Regions from separate parts of the Pseudomonas salmasensis genome, predicted to be linked through region 1. Evidence: predicted binding sites of a transcription regulator. Region 1 holds the regulator's gene; each other region holds the start of a gene.
The links. Region 1 encodes sigma-54, which starts transcription at its own class of promoters, with help from an activator protein. Its sites were predicted from a motif close to ANTGGCATNNANNTTGCTNT; they were not measured.

Region 1 (5,650 bases):
TCGATGGCTTCGGCCAGAGAGCGGTTGGCACTGCTGAGGGGGTGACGTCGACGAGTTTCGGAGAACCGCTTGAGCAGGGTTTCTTCGTCGGCATCCAGGTACAGCACGTCGCAATGAATGTGCTTGGCACGCACTTCTTCCAACAGTTCCGGGAACCGCGAGAGGTGGCTGGGCAGGTTGCGGGCGTCAATCGAGACCGCAACCAGGGGCTGCGCCAATTCGGTATGGATCAATGCACGTTCCGCCAGCTCTGGCAGCAGGCCGGCCGGCAGGTTATCGATGCAATAGAAGCCGTTGTCCTCAAGCACATTGAGGGCGGTGCTCTTACCCGAGCCGGAGCGACCGCTGACGATGATCAAACGCATGATTACTGCCCGTTTTGTTCATCCAGGACAACTTGGTACAACGCTTCATTGCTGGAGGCGCTGCGCAGTTTGTCGCGTACATCCTTGCGGTCAAGCATGCTGGCGATCTGCCGGAGCAGTTCCAGGTGCGCATCGGTGGCCGCTTCCGGGACCAGCAGAACGAACAGCAGGTCAACCGGGGCACCGTCGATGGCGTCGAAATCAATCGGAGCGTCCAGGTGCATCAGCGCGCTCACAGGTGTCTCGCAACCTTTGAGGCGGCAGTGGGGAATAGCGATGCCGTTACCAAAACCGGTTGAGCCGAGTTTTTCACGGGCAATCAGAGCCTCGAAGACATCTTGCATCTCTAGATCCGGCACTTCGCGTGCGATCAGGTTGGCAATTTGTTCGAGGGCTTTTTTCTTGCTGCCGCCCGGCACGTTCACGAGTGAACGGCCGGGGGTCAGGATGGTTTCAAGTCGGATCATGGGGGGAGAGTTAACGACCTGTACCTTGCATCAGGTGCAGATTCTTTTCCTTATGCTTTATGAGTTGGCGGTCGAGCTTGTCGTAGAGCGAGTCGATTGCCGCGTACATGTCTTCATGTTCCGCATTGGCGACGAGCTTGGCATTCGGTACGTGCAGGGTGGCCTCGATTTTCTGCTTGAGCTTATCGACCTCCATGATGACCTGCACGTTGGTGATCTTGTCAAAATGCCCCGCAAGCTTGTTCAGTTTGCTCTCGGTGTACTCACGCAGGGGCTTGGTGACTTCCAGCTGGTGTCCACTGATGTTGACTTGCATACAGCTTCTCCTTCGTTGCCAGTGCATAAAGCGGTGGGCAGGAATACCCACCACTGGAACGCTGTGGCCCGCCCGTCACATCAACCGCTTACGCTCGCTGGAAGGCGCGATCCCAAGGGACTCGCGGTACTTGGCGACGGTTCGACGGGCGACCTGAATGCCTTGTGCCTCCAGTAAACCAGCGATCTTGCTGTCACTCAACGGCTTTTTCTGATTTTCCGCGGCAACCAGTTTTTTGATGATCGCGCGGATCGCCGTGGACGAGCATTCGCCGCCTTCGGAGGTGCTGACGTGGCTGGAGAAAAAGTATTTCAGCTCATAAATACCCCGTGGGGTATGCATGAATTTCTGCGTGGTGACCCGGGAAATCGTCGATTCGTGCATACCGACGGCTTCGGCGATGTCGTGCAGCACCAGAGGCTTCATGGCCTCGTCGCCGTATTCCAGGAAACCGCGCTGGTGCTCGACGATCTGGGTCGCGACTTTCATCAGGGTTTCGTTGCGGCTTTGCAGGCTCTTGATGAACCACCGCGCCTCCTGCAACTGGTTGCGCATGAAGGTGTTGTCGGCGCTGGTGTCAGCGCGGCGCACAAAGCCTGCATATTGCGGGTTGACCCGCAGGCGCGGTACCGACTCCTGGTTCAGCTCCACCAGCCAGCGTTCGTTGTCCTTGCGCACGATGACGTCGGGCACCACATATTCGGCTTCGCTGGATTCGATTTGCGAACCTGGGCGGGGGTTGAGGCTTTGCACCAGCTCGATGACCTGGCGCAAGTCATCTTCCTTGAGCTTCATGCGGCGCATCAGTTGGCTGTAGTCGCGACTGCCCAACAGGTCGATGTAATCACTGACCAGGCGTTGCGCTTCGGTGAGCCATGGCGTCTTGGCCGGCAGTTGGCGCAGTTGCAGCAACAGGCACTCGCTGAGGGTGCGTGCACCGATGCCGGCGGGTTCGAATTGCTGGATGCGGTGCAGGACGGCTTCGATTTCGTCCAGTTCGATGTCCAGTTCCGGGTCGAAGGCCTCGAGGATCTCGTCGAGGGTTTCGTCCAGGTAGCCCTGGTTATTGATGCAATCGATCAGGGTGACCGCGATCAGGCGATCGGTATCGGACATCGGCGCCAGGTTCAGTTGCCACAACAAGTGGCTCTGCAGGCTCTCGCCCACCGACGTACGGGTGGTGAAGTCCCACTCGTCATCATCGTTGCTTGGCAGGCTGCTGGCACTGGTCTGGTAGACGTCTTCCCACGCGGTGTCCACGGGAAGCTCGTTGGGAATGCGTTCGTTCCAGTCGCCTTCCTCCAGGTTATCCACCGTCGGGGCGGTTTCCTGATAGGAGGGTTCCTGCACGTCGGGATTGGGTTTTTGCTCGATGTTGTCGGCCAGCGGATCTGCATTGTCGAAGTCGTCGCCTTCTTCCTGGCGTTCGAGCATCGGATTGGACTCCAGGGCCTCCTGGATTTCCTGTTGCAGGTCCAGGGTCGACAATTGGAGCAGGCGGATGGCCTGTTGCAGCTGCGGTGTCATCGTCAGCTGCTGGCCCATTCTCAGGACTAGCGATGGTTTCATGGCAGGGGCTTAACACCTTATTCGCCGGCGCAATGCGCCATCCACGACAGGGCGCGTGAGCGCCAAACATAAGCAAATTATATGCCTGATCTCGGGGCCTTTGCCTAGAGCGCGGTAACAATAAAAAAACCGAGGTTTCTATTGACTCCCGCGCGCTCCAGGGAAAAGCGCGATACCCCTGTGTTTACAGGCGGAACTCGTGACCCAGGTACACTTCCTTCACCAGCTCGTTAGCCAGGATAGTCTCGGCATCGCCTTCGGCAATCAGCTGGCCATCGTTGACGATATAAGCGGTTTCGCAGATATCGAGGGTCTCGCGAACGTTGTGGTCCGTGATCAGCACCCCAATGCCTTTGGCCTTGAGGTGATGGATGATCTGCTTGATGTCGCCTACCGAAATCGGGTCGACACCGGCGAACGGTTCATCCAGCAGGATGAATTTCGGCGCGGTCGCCAGGGCGCGGGCGATTTCCACGCGACGACGTTCACCACCGGACAAGCTCATGCCGAGGTTGTCGCGAATGTGGTTGATGTGGAATTCCTGCAGCAGGCTTTCCAGCTCCTGGCGGCGGCCGTCGCGATCGAGTTCCTTGCGGGTCTCGAGGATCGCCATGATGTTGTCAGCTACCGACAGTTTGCGGAAGATCGACGCCTCCTGGGGGAGATAGCCGATACCTGCCCGTGCACGACCGTGCATGGGTTGGTGGCTGACGTCCAGGTCGTCGATCAGTACGCGACCCTGGTCTGCCTGGACCAGCCCGACGATCATATAGAAGCAGGTGGTTTTGCCGGCACCGTTAGGGCCGAGCAGGCCGACGATCTGGCCGCTCTCGATCGACAGGCTGACGTCGCGTACCACCTGGCGGCTTTTATAGGCCTTGGCCAGATGCTGGGCTTTCAGGGTTGCCATTACTCGGCCTTCTTCTTCGGCTGGATAACCATGTCGATGCGCGGGCGCGGTGCAGTGACCTTGGAGCCGTTGGCGCGACCGGCGTTGGCGATCTGCTTGACGGTGTCATAGGTGATCTTTTCACCTTCGGTCGAGTTGCCGTCGGGGCTCAGTACCTTGGCCTGGTCGATCAGTACGATACGATTCTGCTGGGCGTGATACTGGATGGTCTTGCCGTAACCCTTCATCGGGCCGGTGTCGGTGGCGGACTGCTTCTGCTCGAAATAAGCCAGGTTGCCCACCGACGTCACTACGTCAATGTCGCCTGCGGGGGTACGCGTCAGGGTCACCGTGTTGCCGGTGATCTTCATCGAGCCCTGGGTGATGATTACGCCACCGGTGTAGGTAGCAACACCTTTCTTGTCATCGAGCTGTGCATCGTCAGCCGAAATATGGATCGGTTGCTGGCTATCGTTCGGCAGAGCCCAGGCGCTCACGCTTCCCAGTGCTGCGCCCAGACCGAGCAAAATAGGGAGGGTTTTAACGAGCCTCATACTGTCCTCTTACGTTCGATAGCAGGTGTATCCTGCTTTCTTTCAAATACGCTTTCATTCCCTTGCCAGTCGATACACCGCCAGCGCCGTCGATTCTAACGTCTTGCTCGGTCTGCGCATATTGCTTCTGTGGGAATACGGTCATACGACTGCTGGTAATGATGGTGTCGCGGTTCTGCGCGTCTGTACGTGCGACGCGCACCGAGTCGATCAGTTCAACTTCGGTGCCGTCCGGGTTCACCTCGCCACGCTTGCTGGTGACGTGCCAGGGAAATTCGGTGCCGCGATACAGGTTCAGGTCCGGATTGGTCAGCAGGCTGACTTCGGAAGCCTTCAAGTGCTCGACCTTGTCCGATGTCATCTCATACTGCACCTTGCCGTCGGGCAGGTACTGAATGCTGTAGGCATTGGTGGCGTAATAGTCGATAAGGCCTTCGTCAACCTGCGCAACAGGCTTGTCGAGAAAGCGCTCCGGGCTGATATTCCAGTAGCCCACCGCCAGTAACAGCGCGGCGATGACCCCGAATAACAGGAAGTTGCGAATCTTTTTGCTCAGCATATAACGCTCTATAGGTAGGCGGCGTGGGCCGCTTCAAGACTGCCCTGGGCACGCAGGATCAACTCGCAGAACTCGCGGGCGGCACCTTCGCCGCCACGGGCGGTGGTGATGCCATGGGCGTGTTCGCGCACAAACGCCGCGGCATTCGCGACGGCCATGCCCAGGCCTACCCGGCGAATCACCGGCAGGTCTGGCAGGTCGTCGCCCAGATAGGCGACTTGTTCATAGCTTAGGTTGAGTTGGCCAAGAAGCTCGTCCAGCACCACCAGTTTATCCTCGCGGCCCTGATACAGGTGAGGAATACCGAGGTTTTGTGCGCGGCGTTCCACAACCGGTGTTTTTCGACCGCTGATAATTGCGGTTTGCACGCCCGCTGCCATCAGCATCTTGATGCCTTGGCCGTCGAGGGTGTTGAAGGTCTTGAATTCGCTGCCGTCTTCGAGGAAGTACAGGCGGCCATCGGTCAGCACGCCGTCGACGTCGAAAATCGCCAGTTTGATGTTTTTACCGCGTTGCATCAGGTCGCTGGTCATTTACATCACTCCTGCGCGCAGCAAGTCGCCAAGGTTAAGGGCGCCGATCGGCCGGTCATCGTCGTCGACCACGATAAGAGCACCTATGCGGTGATCTTCCATGATTTTCAACGCTTCAGCCGCGAGCATTTCGGCGCGGGCAGTCTTGCCGTGAGGGGTCATCACAGCGTCGATGGTCGCGGTATGGATATCAATGGTGCGGTCCAGGGTGCGACGCAGGTCGCCGTCTGTGAATATCCCGGCCAGCCGGCCGTCGGTCTCGACGATGGCGGTCATGCCCAAGCCCTTGCGGGTCATTTCCATCAGCGCATCCCGAAGCAGGGTGCCGCGTGGAACGCTCGGCAGTTCGGCGCCGCGATGCATGACATTTTCCACTTTAAGCAGCAGGCGACGGCCCA
Region 2 (5,650 bases), 2.6 Mb from region 1:
TAGGAGCGAGCTTGCTCGCGAAAAACGTTAAGCGACGCGGGTCACCTGATGGCGCTGCGTTATCGTTGACGATTTTCGCGAGCAAGCTCGCTCCTACAGTTATCGATCATTCCCACGCAGAGCGCGGGGGCGATCATTGCTGAGGCGCAACGAATACCTTGGCATGCATCTGCTCATGCCCACCGCCACGGCGCATGCCGCGTACCGGGCAGGCGTCGAGGTAGTCCAGGCCCACGGCCAGCTTCAAATGCCGCTCCGGCCGCGCCAGTTGGTTAGTCACGTCAAAGCTGTACCAGGCGTCATCCAGCCAGGCTTCGGCCCAGGCATGGCTGGCCAGGTGCGTGCTGTCTTCGGTGTACAGATACCCCGACACATACCGCGCGGGGATCCCCAGGCTGCGGGCGCAGGCCAGGAACGCATGGGTGTGGTCCTGGCACACCCCAGCGGCACCTGCAAAGGCCTGGGCGGCGCAGGTATCGACGTCGGTCGCGCCGGGGCTGTAGACCATGGTGTGGTTAAGCGCCTGCATCAGGTCGATAAGCGCCGTGCGGTCGCGACGCTGATGGCAGTGTTGTTCGGCAAACCCGCGCAAGGCTTCGTCCGGCTCGGTGAGGCGCGTGGAGCGCAGGAACGGAAAGGCAGACTGGCTTTCGTGTTCGGCCTCGCGCAATTCATCGATCTCCACCACGCCCCGGGCGCCAATGATGATGGCGTCATGGGGCTCGTCCAGGGTGAGCACATGCAAGATGTTGCCGAACGGGTCCACCTGCGCCCGCACCGGGCGTGGCAGGTCGAGTTGCCAGCTGAGCACGTGCTGGCGCTCGCTGTCATGGGGTGTCAGGCGCAGGTACTGGATGCTGGCGCGCACCTGGTCTTCGTAGTGGTAGGTGGTGTCGTGGCTGATGGAGAGTCTCATGCCGCCTCCAGGTAGGAACTGTAGATGGCGTCGCCCAACTGGCGGACCAAAGGGATAAAGTCGGTCAGCCAGGCATGCAGGCCTTCCTCGAGGATTTCGTCGATGGCGGTAAAGCGCAGGCGCGCATCCATCTCGGCGGCCAGGCGCTGGGCCGGGCGACCATTGAGGCCTGGCAGGCTGGCGAGGATCTGGTCGATCTCTTCGCTACAAGCGCGCAGCGAACGCGGCACATCCGCACGTAACAGCAGCAGTTCGGCGACCTGCCGAGCGCCCGGCGCATCGCGATAAATCTCGGTGTACGCCTCGAATGACGACAGGGCGCGCAGTAACGCGCTCCATTGGTAATACGCGTGAGCCGTGCCATCGCTGACCGCCGCCGCCTGTTCGCCGGCCATTTCGTAGCGGGCATCCAGCAGGCGCAGGGTGTTATCGGCGCGCTCGATAAAGGTGCCCAGGCGGATAAAGCGGAAGGCATCGTTACGCATGATGGTGCCGTAAGTGGCCCCGCGGAACAGGTGGGAACGCTCCTTGACCCACTCACAAAACCGGCTCATGCCGTAGTGGCTCAGCCCCTGCTGGGCGATATCGCGAATGTCCAGCCAGGTGGCGTTGATGTTTTCCCACATGTCAGCAGTGATTCGCCCACGTACCGCATGGGCGCTGGCCCGCGCCGCGCCCAGGCAGCTGTAGATGCTCGCCGGGTTGGCCGCGTCCAGGGCAAAAAAGTGCAGCAAGCGTTCAGCGTGCAATGGGCCATGGCGCGTGTGGTAATCCTCCAGGGTGCCGGTGATCAACAGCGGCATGGCCAATTCGTGCAGGCCATCGCCACGCCCGTCCTGGGGCATCAGCGACAGCGAATAGCTGACATCGAGCATGCGCGCGAGGTTTTCGGCGCGTTCCAGGTAGCGCGACATCCAGTACAAATCCGAGGCAGTTCTACTCAACATGGCATCAGTCCTCGACCACCCAGGTGTCTTTGGTTCCGCCGCCCTGGGACGAGTTGACCACCAGCGAGCCTTCTCGCAGCGCCACGCGGGTCAGGCCACCCGGTACCACGCGGGTCTCCTTGCCGGACAACACAAAGGGGCGCAGGTCTATGTGGCGTGGGGCGATGCCGTTTTCGACAAATGTGGGGCAAGTGGATAAACACAGGGTCGGCTGCGCGATATAGGCGTGTGGCTTGGCCTTGATACGTGCCCGGAACGCTTCGATTTCTGCAGTTGTAGACGCCGGGCCAACCAACATGCCGTAACCACCGGAGCCTTGGGTTTCCTTGACCACCAGGTCGGGCAGGTTGGCCAGTACGTGGGACAACTCGTCAGGCTTGCGGCATTGGAAGGTCGGAACGTTCTGCAGGATCGGTTCTTCGTCGAGGTAGAAGCGGATCATCTCGGTAACGAACGGGTAAACCGATTTGTCGTCCGCAACCCCGGTGCCAATGGCATTGGCCAGCACCACATTGCCGCAACGGTAAGCAGCGAGCAGGCCGGGTACACCGAGCATGGAGTCGGGGTTGAATGCCAAGGGGTCGAGAAATGCATCATCGAGGCGACGGTAGATCACATCGACAGCCTTGGGCCCGTCGGTGGTGCGCATGAATACACGGTCATCGCGCACGAACAAATCTGCGCCCTCCACCAACTCCACGCCCATTTCCCGGGCCAGAAAGGCATGTTCGAAGAACGCGCTGTTGAAACGCCCAGGCGTCAGCACCACCACACTGGGGTTATCCAAAGGGCTGGCGCTTTTCAAGGTATCGAGCAGCAAGTTGGGGTAATGATCGATGGGCGCAATACGCTGGGCCGCGAACAGTTCGGGGAACAGGCGCATCATCATCTTGCGGTCTTCGAGCATGTAGCTGACACCGCTGGGCGTACGCAGGTTGTCTTCGAGCACGTAGTACGTGCCGTCGCCATCGCGTACGAGGTCGACCCCGGAGATGTGCGAATAGATATCGCGGTGCAAATCCAGGCCCTGCATTGCCAATTGATATTGCTCGTTGGCCAGTACCTGTTCGGCAGGGATGATGCCGGCCTTGATGATGCGTTGGTCGTGGTAAAGGTCGGCGAGGAACAGGTTCAGCGCCTTGACCCGCTGGATGCAGCCGCGCTCGACAATCCGCCATTCACTGGCCGGAATGCTGCGGGGGATGGTGTCGAAGGGGATCAGGCGCTCGGTGCCTTGTTCGTCCCCGTAGAGGGTGAAGGTGATGCCGGCGCGGTGGAACAGCAAATCGGCTTCACGCCGGCGCTGGGCCAGCAGTTCGGCAGGGGTATCGGCCAGCCAACGGGCGAACTCGCGGTAATGGGGGCGAACCTGCCCTGCCCCATCGTACATTTCATCGTAATAAGTGCGGATCATGCCGTACTCCTTGTCACCCGGACGCAAGAACCTTCGCAAGGCCCGTGCCATCGGCATAAACACTTAATAATCAATCGGTTGAATAATTCAAACGAATTCGCCGCACCGTCCTGGTGCGTGCAATTGCCTGGGTCATGCCGTGCGCTTCATTGCAATGCGGTCTTAGGCTATCAACAGCATAGTCAGAGTTGATTTCACTGCGCGGCTGGCACTGCGGATAATCACCTCCATCGGCTGAAAAGGAGATGTCCTACAGCTAAACCTTTTGTGCAAGCGATATGGTGTTACTTCGTGTACTGATCTACCTCCTCGAACTTCCCTTTCCGCCACCCTATTTGGGTGGCTTTTTTTTGCGCATAAAACGGCGATTTACGTTGCACCGGCGGCCCAAACAAAATCGGCCGACCCAAAGGTCAGCCGATACGCTGTGCTGCTCATAAATACCAACTACATGGGTAACCCACGCACCTCCTGCTTGACGCCCCATCCTTCGATAATGCCACCCAGGGGCTCGACCACTGCTTCAAAGTCTTGCTCGAAGTCTCCTATGCCGTCGTAGGTTGCAAACATGATTTTGCTCAGTTCCAGGTACCAGGCGCCATCGTCGCGCGCGCTGACCTGGGCATTGAGGGACTCCCCACGAAATCGACCCGCAGCCCTGCGCGCCCGTTCCTCATCCGGGAAAATGGCGTAGAACTCGATGGGGTGAAAACGCGAGAAATCAAAGCCGCCTTCTTTCATGCGGCGCAGTACGTTGGTGCTGATGTCTTCTTGATAGGCTGTGCTCATGAAACGTCCTCCTCAAACCGATGGATAGACTTTCCGTGCTTCCTGAAGCCCCGCGCCCTGCTGGCGCGGGCACCACGGCATAACAACACCGCAGGAAAACAAGCATGTAGCTGACAAGACCAGACCTTAGCGATTCATTCGCTGATCTCGATTGCAGAGTAGCGCGAAGCTATCACCTCCACCAGAGGTGCTCGTGTGGCGTGTGAAAATTGTTTAGACGGAGGGAGAGATATCGAGAATCTGGATACTGTTCTGGTCTTTGAGAATCTTGACCGTCGGCTCGGGTTTACGGCCTTCCAGGTCATTGAGATCGAGTTCGGCAGCAATCGGCACCAGCTTCGCACGAATCATATGCGCAGCGTCTTCGAGGCTGGGCTTTTGTTCGCAGGTGAACTGCTGCACGGACTTTTCACCGTGATCATCAACGAAGGTAATTTGCCACGTTTGCATCGGTGCCTCCTCGATAAAACCCATAGGTGGGCTTACAAGTATCTGGACCTTGGCGGCGCGCAAAACGTTCCGCTCAAGCCCGGAGGCACCGGATCAACCGCACTTATTTTTCAGCGTGTTCTTTCAAGGCTTTCAAGGTGTTGAATGGAGCCTCCACCACGAACTTGTTGGCCAACCACGACGGGACACTGCCGCCTGGCTCGGTGTGTACCTGGTAGGTGACTTCGGTCTGGTTATCGCCCTTTGGCACCAGCTTCCAGAAACCCTCCACCTGGGCGACCCGCACGTAGCCTTTTGCTTCAGGCTTGTAGGTCGGCACACCTTCGAGTTTGCGCGTGATGGTACCGTCGGCGGCTTTGGTGGTGGTGACGTGGATGTACGAGTCGCGGTCCGTCACGGGGAACGGCGCCTTGAATTGGGTGTAGGTCCAGGCCTCGTCGCCTTTCTTGTCGACGAGTTGCTGGGATTTGCATTCATGGATCCATGCGCAAGCACCGACCACATCTTCCTGCAGCGCCTGGACCTTGGCCAAAGGTGCCTTGATCACCGTCACACCGCGATACGCCTTGTACTTGGAACCGGCAATCTCGCTCAGGGACACCTTGATACCGTCTTCGTCCTTGGCGACTTGCCAATCCTCAGCCTGGGCAGTGGCCGCAAACAGCAGCGTAAAACCGCACAGCACAGCCATTCGTTTCAGCGAACCCATTGTTGTATTCCTTATTGTTGAAGTTCCGATAGTAAAGCCCATCAAGCCGCCGTCATCTGTTCCCACCAGCCGATCAGGCGAATGGCATCGGCTTGGTCGTTGCCACAGACTTCGATATCCGCCTTGAAATCACTGCACACGGCGGGCCGCTGCGGTTGACCGAACAACTGGCACAGTTGTTCCGCCGACAGGTGCACGCAGCGAACGCCAGCGGGTTTGCCCTGGGGCATTCCGGGTAGTGGCGAACTGATGGAGGGGGCAATGCAGCAGGCGCCACAGCCTTCACGGCATTTCATGACCAGCAGGTCCTCGACGACTCAATAGGGATGGCCGGGCTAGAGTACGCCCTTAAACAGCCGTTTTAAAATGGTCCAACAGGGGTTTTTCGCACAAAACAAAAATGACCGGCCAGTCTGCGACAGATG
Region 3 (5,650 bases), 620 kb from region 1:
ATGTCTTCAGCCATGTCGGTGTGGTCAAGACCAGCAATACCGTTCAGGGCCGAGGCGTAGATGACTTGGAAGTCCAGCTGTTCTTCGGTAGCACCCAGGTTGTCGAACAGGTCGAAGATCTGGTCCAGAACCCAGTCCGGACGCGCGCCTGGACGGTCAACCTTGTTGATGCACACGATCGGACGCAGGCCGGCTTCGAAAGCCTTCTTGGTCACGAAACGGGTTTGCGGCATAGGGCCGTCTTGAGCGTCAACCAGCAGCAGAACGGAGTCAACCATCGACATTACGCGTTCTACTTCGCCGCCGAAGTCGGCGTGGCCCGGGGTATCCACGATGTTGATGTGGTAGCCGTTCCAGTTGATAGCGGTGTTTTTTGCCAGGATGGTAATACCGCGCTCTTTTTCCTGGTCGTTGGAGTCCATCACGCGCTCGTCGTTGAGCTCGTTGCGCTCCAGGGTGCCGGATTGACGCAGGAGTTTGTCTACCAGGGTGGTTTTACCATGGTCAACGTGAGCAATGATGGCGATGTTACGTAGATTTTCGATCACTTGTGTATCTCGATCAGAGGATTCGGTGTGCTGACAGGTCGTGGCAGCGATTAACAGTAGAGTCAGGCCTTGCCGTTACAGCTTGACGGCAGAGTCGGGGGGCCGGTGACGCAGGCCACAGGCAAACAGCCCCGGGCTCTTAGCTCGGTCGATAAACGCGCACATTGGCATGCCCCTCACTGAGCAAATGGTGGGCATGCAGGCGACTCATCACGCCTTTGTCGCAATACAACAGGTACTGACGGCTGTTATCCAGTTCCTTGAAACGCGCGTTCAGTGCGTAGAACGGCAGCGTTTGCACGTCGATGCCAGCGATTTCCAGCGGCTCATCCTCAGCGGCATCCGGGTGACGGATGTCGATGACGATCTGGCCGGCCAGGGCTTCGCTGACTTCTTCGATTTTTACATCCTGGCCCAACTCGTCGATCACCCGATCGATTGGGACCAGCTTGGCGTTCTCGAGCGCACGCTCCAGAATCGCCATGTCGAATTCTTTTTCTTCATGCTCCACGCGGTGACGCTTGGCGTGGGTCTTGGGGTTCACCGAAATGACCCCGCAGTACTCAGGCATATGCTTGGCAAAGTCGGCGGTGCCGATTTGCTCTGCCAGGTCGATGATGTCCTGCTTGTGGCTGGCGATCAGCGGGCGCAGCACCAGCTTCTCGGTCACGCAATCAATGATCGACAGGTTAGGCAGCGTCTGGCTGGAAACCTGGGAAATCGCTTCGCCGGTCACCAGGGCGTCGATCTGCAATTGATCGGCGATTCGGGACGCAGCGCGCAACATCATACGCTTCAATACTACGCCCATATGACTGTTATCGACTTTGCCGAGAATTTCGCCCAGCACTTCCTCGAACGGTACGCTTACAAATAGCACGCGTTGGGAGCTGCCGTATTTCTTCCAGATAAAGTGCGCGACTTCCATCACGCCCAATTCATGTGCACGCCCGCCCAGGTTGAAGAAGCAGAAGTGGCTCATCAGGCCGCGACGCATGATCTGGTAGGCCGCCACCGTGGAATCGAAACCGCCGGACATCAATACCAGGGTCTGTTCCAGGGCGCCCAGCGGGTAGCCGCCGATGCTGTTGTGCTGGCTGTGGATCACAAACAACCGTTGGTCGCGAATTTCCATGCGCACTTCAATTTGTGGCGCTTTCAAGGAAATTCCAGCGGCACCGCACTCGCGACGCAGCTTGCTGCCGACGTATTTCTCGACGTCCATGGAGCTGAACGGGTGCTTGCCGGCACGCTTGCAGCGCACCGAAAAAATCTTGCCTTCAAGCGCACTGCCGTAGTGCTGCTTGCACTTTTCGGTGATGTCGTCGAAGTCGCCCAACGGGTACTCATCCACCTGCAGGAAATGCGCGATGCCCGGCATGCAGCTCAGGCGCTCGGTCATGTCCTTCAAGGCTTTGGCGTCGGTAATGCGGGTTTCCAGCTCGAGGTTGTCCCACACGCCGTTCACCACCACAGCCGGGTCCAGGTCACGGAGCACGGCACGGATGTTCTTGGCCAACTGACGGATGAAACGCGTCCGTACCGGTCGGCTCTTGATGGTGATCTCGGGGAAGACTTTAACGATTAATTTCATGGAAACAGCGCGCGCCGGGCCTGCTGAAAAAGGGGGGCGCGGATTATAGCGGAAATCGCTCAAGGTTTAACCAGTTAATATGCATTGCACATGCAATGCACCAAAACGGGTCATTTACACAAATAAACGCTACATTGCAGTGCGCGATTTATGCCGTTTTTGCCGATTGCACCGTTATAGGGGCTATTTTGAGGCAAAACGGCCATGTTGGCGCACTGGCATGCAATTTGCTCTCTTGTGAGGCAGGTTGCCTTGGCGGAGTATCCGCGCCGGCATCACCCAAATTCTAAGGGCTAACTCCACTACCCAAGCCCGAAGCCACCCGGAGGACACCATGTCGAAGTCGGTTCAACTCATCAAAGATCATGACGTTAAATGGATTGATCTGCGCTTCACGGACACAAAAGGCACTCAGCACCACGTGACCATGCCGGCTCGCGATGCGCTGGAAGATGACTTCTTCGAAGTCGGCAAGATGTTCGACGGTTCCTCCATCGCCGGCTGGAAAGGCATCGAAGCCTCCGACATGATCCTGCTGCCAGACGACAGCACTGCCGTACTCGACCCGTTCACCGAAGAGCCAACCCTGATCCTGGTGTGCGACATCATCGAGCCTTCGACCATGCAAGGCTATGACCGCGACCCACGCGCCATCGCCCACCGTGCCGAGGAATACCTGAAGTCCACCGGTATCGGCGACACCGCATTCTTCGGCCCTGAGCCAGAGTTCTTCATCTTCGACTCGGTGAAGTTCAAATCTGACATCTCCGGCTCCATGTTCAAGATTTTCTCCGAGCAAGGCTCGTGGATGTCCGACCAGGACGTGGAAGGCGGCAACAAAGGCCACCGTCCAGGCGTGAAAGGCGGCTACTTCCCAGTACCACCGTTCGACTTCGACCACGAAATCCGTACCTCCATGTGCAACGCACTGGAAGAAATGGGCCAGACCGTTGAAGTTCACCACCACGAAGTGGCGACTGCCGGCCAGAACGAAATCGGCGTGAAATTCAACACGCTGGTGAAGAAGGCTGACGAAGTTCAAACCCTGAAATACTGCGTGCACAACGTTGCCGATGCCTATGGCCGCACCGCTACCTTCATGCCTAAGCCGCTTTACGGCGATAACGGCTCGGGCATGCACGTTCACGTATCGATTTCCAAAGACGGCAAGAACACCTTCGCTGGCGAAGGCTATGCCGGCCTGTCCGATACCGCCCTGTACTTCATCGGCGGCATCATCAAGCACGGTAAGGCCCTGAACGGCTTCACCAACCCGTCGACCAACTCCTACAAGCGTCTGGTCCCAGGTTTTGAAGCGCCGGTGATGCTGGCCTACTCGGCACGCAACCGCTCTGCCTCGATCCGTATTCCTTACGTCAACAGCCCTAAAGGCCGTCGTATCGAAGCGCGTTTCCCAGACCCGGCTGCCAACCCTTACCTGGCCTTCGCCGCCCTGATGATGGCCGGCCTGGACGGCATCCAGAACAAGATCCACCCTGGCGACGCCGCCGACAAAAACTTGTACGACCTGCCGCCTGAAGAGGCCAAAGAGATCCCACAAGTGTGCGGCAGCCTGAAAGAAGCCCTGGAAGAGCTGGACAAGGGCCGTGCGTTCCTGACCAAAGGCGGCGTTTTCAGCGACGACTTCATCGACGCTTACATCGCCCTGAAAAGCGAAGAAGAAATCAAAGTACGCACCTTCGTACACCCACTGGAATACGAGCTGTACTACAGCTGCTGATCCGGTAGCGCTGCTTAAGGTAGCGTGATGAAAAAGGCCTCCTTCGTGGAGGTCTTTTTTTGCCTGAGATTTCCTGTAGGAGCGAGCTTGCTCGCGAAAAACGCCAAGACACCGCATTTTTTTCAACATTGGCGCGTTATCGTTAGCGACCTTCGCGAGCAAGCTCGCTCCTACAGAGGATCGCCCTTGAAACATCGACTCGTCTTTGCCCTGCTATTGGCCAGTGCCACAGCAAACGCCGCGCCGCCTACGCTCGAACCCTTGCTCAACAGCATCGCCGAACGCCTGGAGATTGCCGACCAGGTAGCACTGAGCAAGTGGGACAGCCACAAGCCCGTGGAGGACAAGAAGCGCGAACAAGAGGTGATCGCCAGCGTCACTGCCCAGGCGCCAAGCTACAAGCTGGACCCGACCGCTGCCGAGCAGTTCTTCGCCGCCCAGATCGAAGCCAACAAACTGGTGCAATACACCCACCTGTCCGACTGGCAGTTCCAGGGCAAAGCCCCCGACGACCCGCGCCCGGACCTGGTCCAGCAGATCCGCCCGCGATTGGACGAACTGCAAAAAAGGCTGTTGCAGCAGTTGGCCGACTTCACTCCACAGCGCACCGACCCGCAGTGCCCGCAATGGCTGGCCGAGGCCGTGCACGAACCGCTGAATGATCCGCTGCGCCAACTGGCGATGATCCGCGCCACAGCCGAGCTGTGCATCTACAAAGGCTAGTGACTGCAAACCCAATCAAACAGGTGGGAGCAGGCAAGCCAGCTCCCCCACTGACCGCGATTCGCCGTTCATTGTCGCAAGCTGAACAACCTTCACAAAATCGCACTATATTGGTGCGATAGCCTGCACCCTTCTCAAGTGCCCAGCCCATTTTGGTTCGAAACTTCCCGTTCAAGCTGGCAGAACGCCACAGTTTCGCGCCTCAATCCCTTATTTCAGGGCATTAGCGCTTCTTTTCGGAGCCTTGGTTTGGTTTTTGCATTTTCCTTGTATCAGCGTGTGCCTCAAGCCCGCGCCTTGCTCCAAAAGAGGTCCCGATGACCATCAGCGATGCACTGCACCGTTTGTTACTCGACAACCTGACCACCGCGACCATCCTGCTCAATGCCGACCTGCGCCTTGAGTACATGAACCCGGCGGCGGAGATGCTCCTGGCCATCAGCGGCCAGCGCAGCCATGGGCAGTTCATCAGCGAATTGTTCACCGAGTCCGCCGAAGCCTTGAGTTCTTTGCGCCAGGCCGTGGAGCAGGCACACCCGTTCACCAAGCGCGAAGCGATGCTCACCGCGCTGACCGGGCAAACGCTGACCGTCGATTACGCCGTGACGCCGATCCTGAGCAATGGCGCGACCCTGCTGCTGCTCGAAGTCCACCCCCGCGACCGCCTGCTGCGCATCACCAAGGAGGAAGCGCAGCTGTCCAAGCAGGAAACCAGCAAGATGCTGGTGCGCGGCCTCGCCCACGAGATCAAGAACCCGTTGGGCGGCATTCGCGGCGCGGCACAGTTGTTGTCCCGTGAGCTACCGGATGAGCACCTCAAGGACTACACCAACGTCATCATCGAAGAAGCCGACCGCCTGCGTAACCTGGTGGACCGCATGCTGGGCTCCAACAAGCTGCCGTCCCTGGCGATGACCAACGTGCATGAAGTGCTGGAGCGCGTGTGCCAACTGGTCGAGGCCGAAAGCCAGGGCTGCATCACCTTGGTGCGCGACTACGACCCAAGCATTCCCGACGTGTTGATCGACCGCGAGCAGATGATCC

Region 2: HU731_RS08435 (circularly permuted type 2 ATP-grasp protein) is a predicted target of sigma-54. The motif match lies at 3,310-3,329, and genes of this name have one in related genera.
Region 3: glnA (type I glutamate--ammonia ligase) is a predicted target of sigma-54. The motif match lies at 2,357-2,376, and genes of this name have one in related genera.

The regions. Positions count from the first base shown of each region.
Region 1 is NZ_CP077083.1:4,578,394-4,584,043, forward strand. It holds gene rapZ (RNase adapter RapZ) at 1-365, opposite strand, end outside; gene ptsN (PTS IIA-like nitrogen regulatory protein PtsN) at 368-832, opposite strand; gene hpf (ribosome hibernation-promoting factor, HPF/YfiA family) at 843-1,148, opposite strand; gene HU731_RS20510 (RNA polymerase factor sigma-54) at 1,224-2,717, opposite strand; gene lptB (LPS export ABC transporter ATP-binding protein) at 2,902-3,627, opposite strand; gene lptA (lipopolysaccharide transport periplasmic protein LptA) at 3,627-4,160, opposite strand; gene lptC (LPS export ABC transporter periplasmic protein LptC) at 4,147-4,719, opposite strand; gene HU731_RS20530 (KdsC family phosphatase) at 4,728-5,252, opposite strand; gene HU731_RS20535 (KpsF/GutQ family sugar-phosphate isomerase) at 5,253-5,650, opposite strand, start outside.
Region 2 is NZ_CP077083.1:1,928,951-1,934,600, forward strand. It holds gene HU731_RS08420 (c-type cytochrome) at 1-3, shown strand, start outside; gene HU731_RS08425 (transglutaminase family protein) at 134-916, opposite strand; gene HU731_RS08430 (alpha-E domain-containing protein) at 913-1,863, opposite strand; gene HU731_RS08435 (circularly permuted type 2 ATP-grasp protein) at 1,868-3,277, opposite strand; gene HU731_RS08440 (ribonuclease E inhibitor RraB) at 3,725-4,066, opposite strand; gene HU731_RS08445 (hypothetical protein) at 4,280-4,516, opposite strand; gene HU731_RS08450 (START domain-containing protein) at 4,620-5,225, opposite strand; gene HU731_RS08455 (YkgJ family cysteine cluster protein) at 5,267-5,521, opposite strand.
Region 3 is NZ_CP077083.1:3,958,873-3,964,522, reverse strand. It holds gene typA (translational GTPase TypA) at 1-548, opposite strand, end outside; gene thiI (tRNA uracil 4-sulfurtransferase ThiI) at 688-2,142, opposite strand; gene glnA (type I glutamate--ammonia ligase) at 2,477-3,883, shown strand; gene HU731_RS17790 (chorismate mutase) at 4,070-4,606, shown strand; gene glnL (nitrogen regulation protein NR(II)) at 4,924-5,650, shown strand, end outside.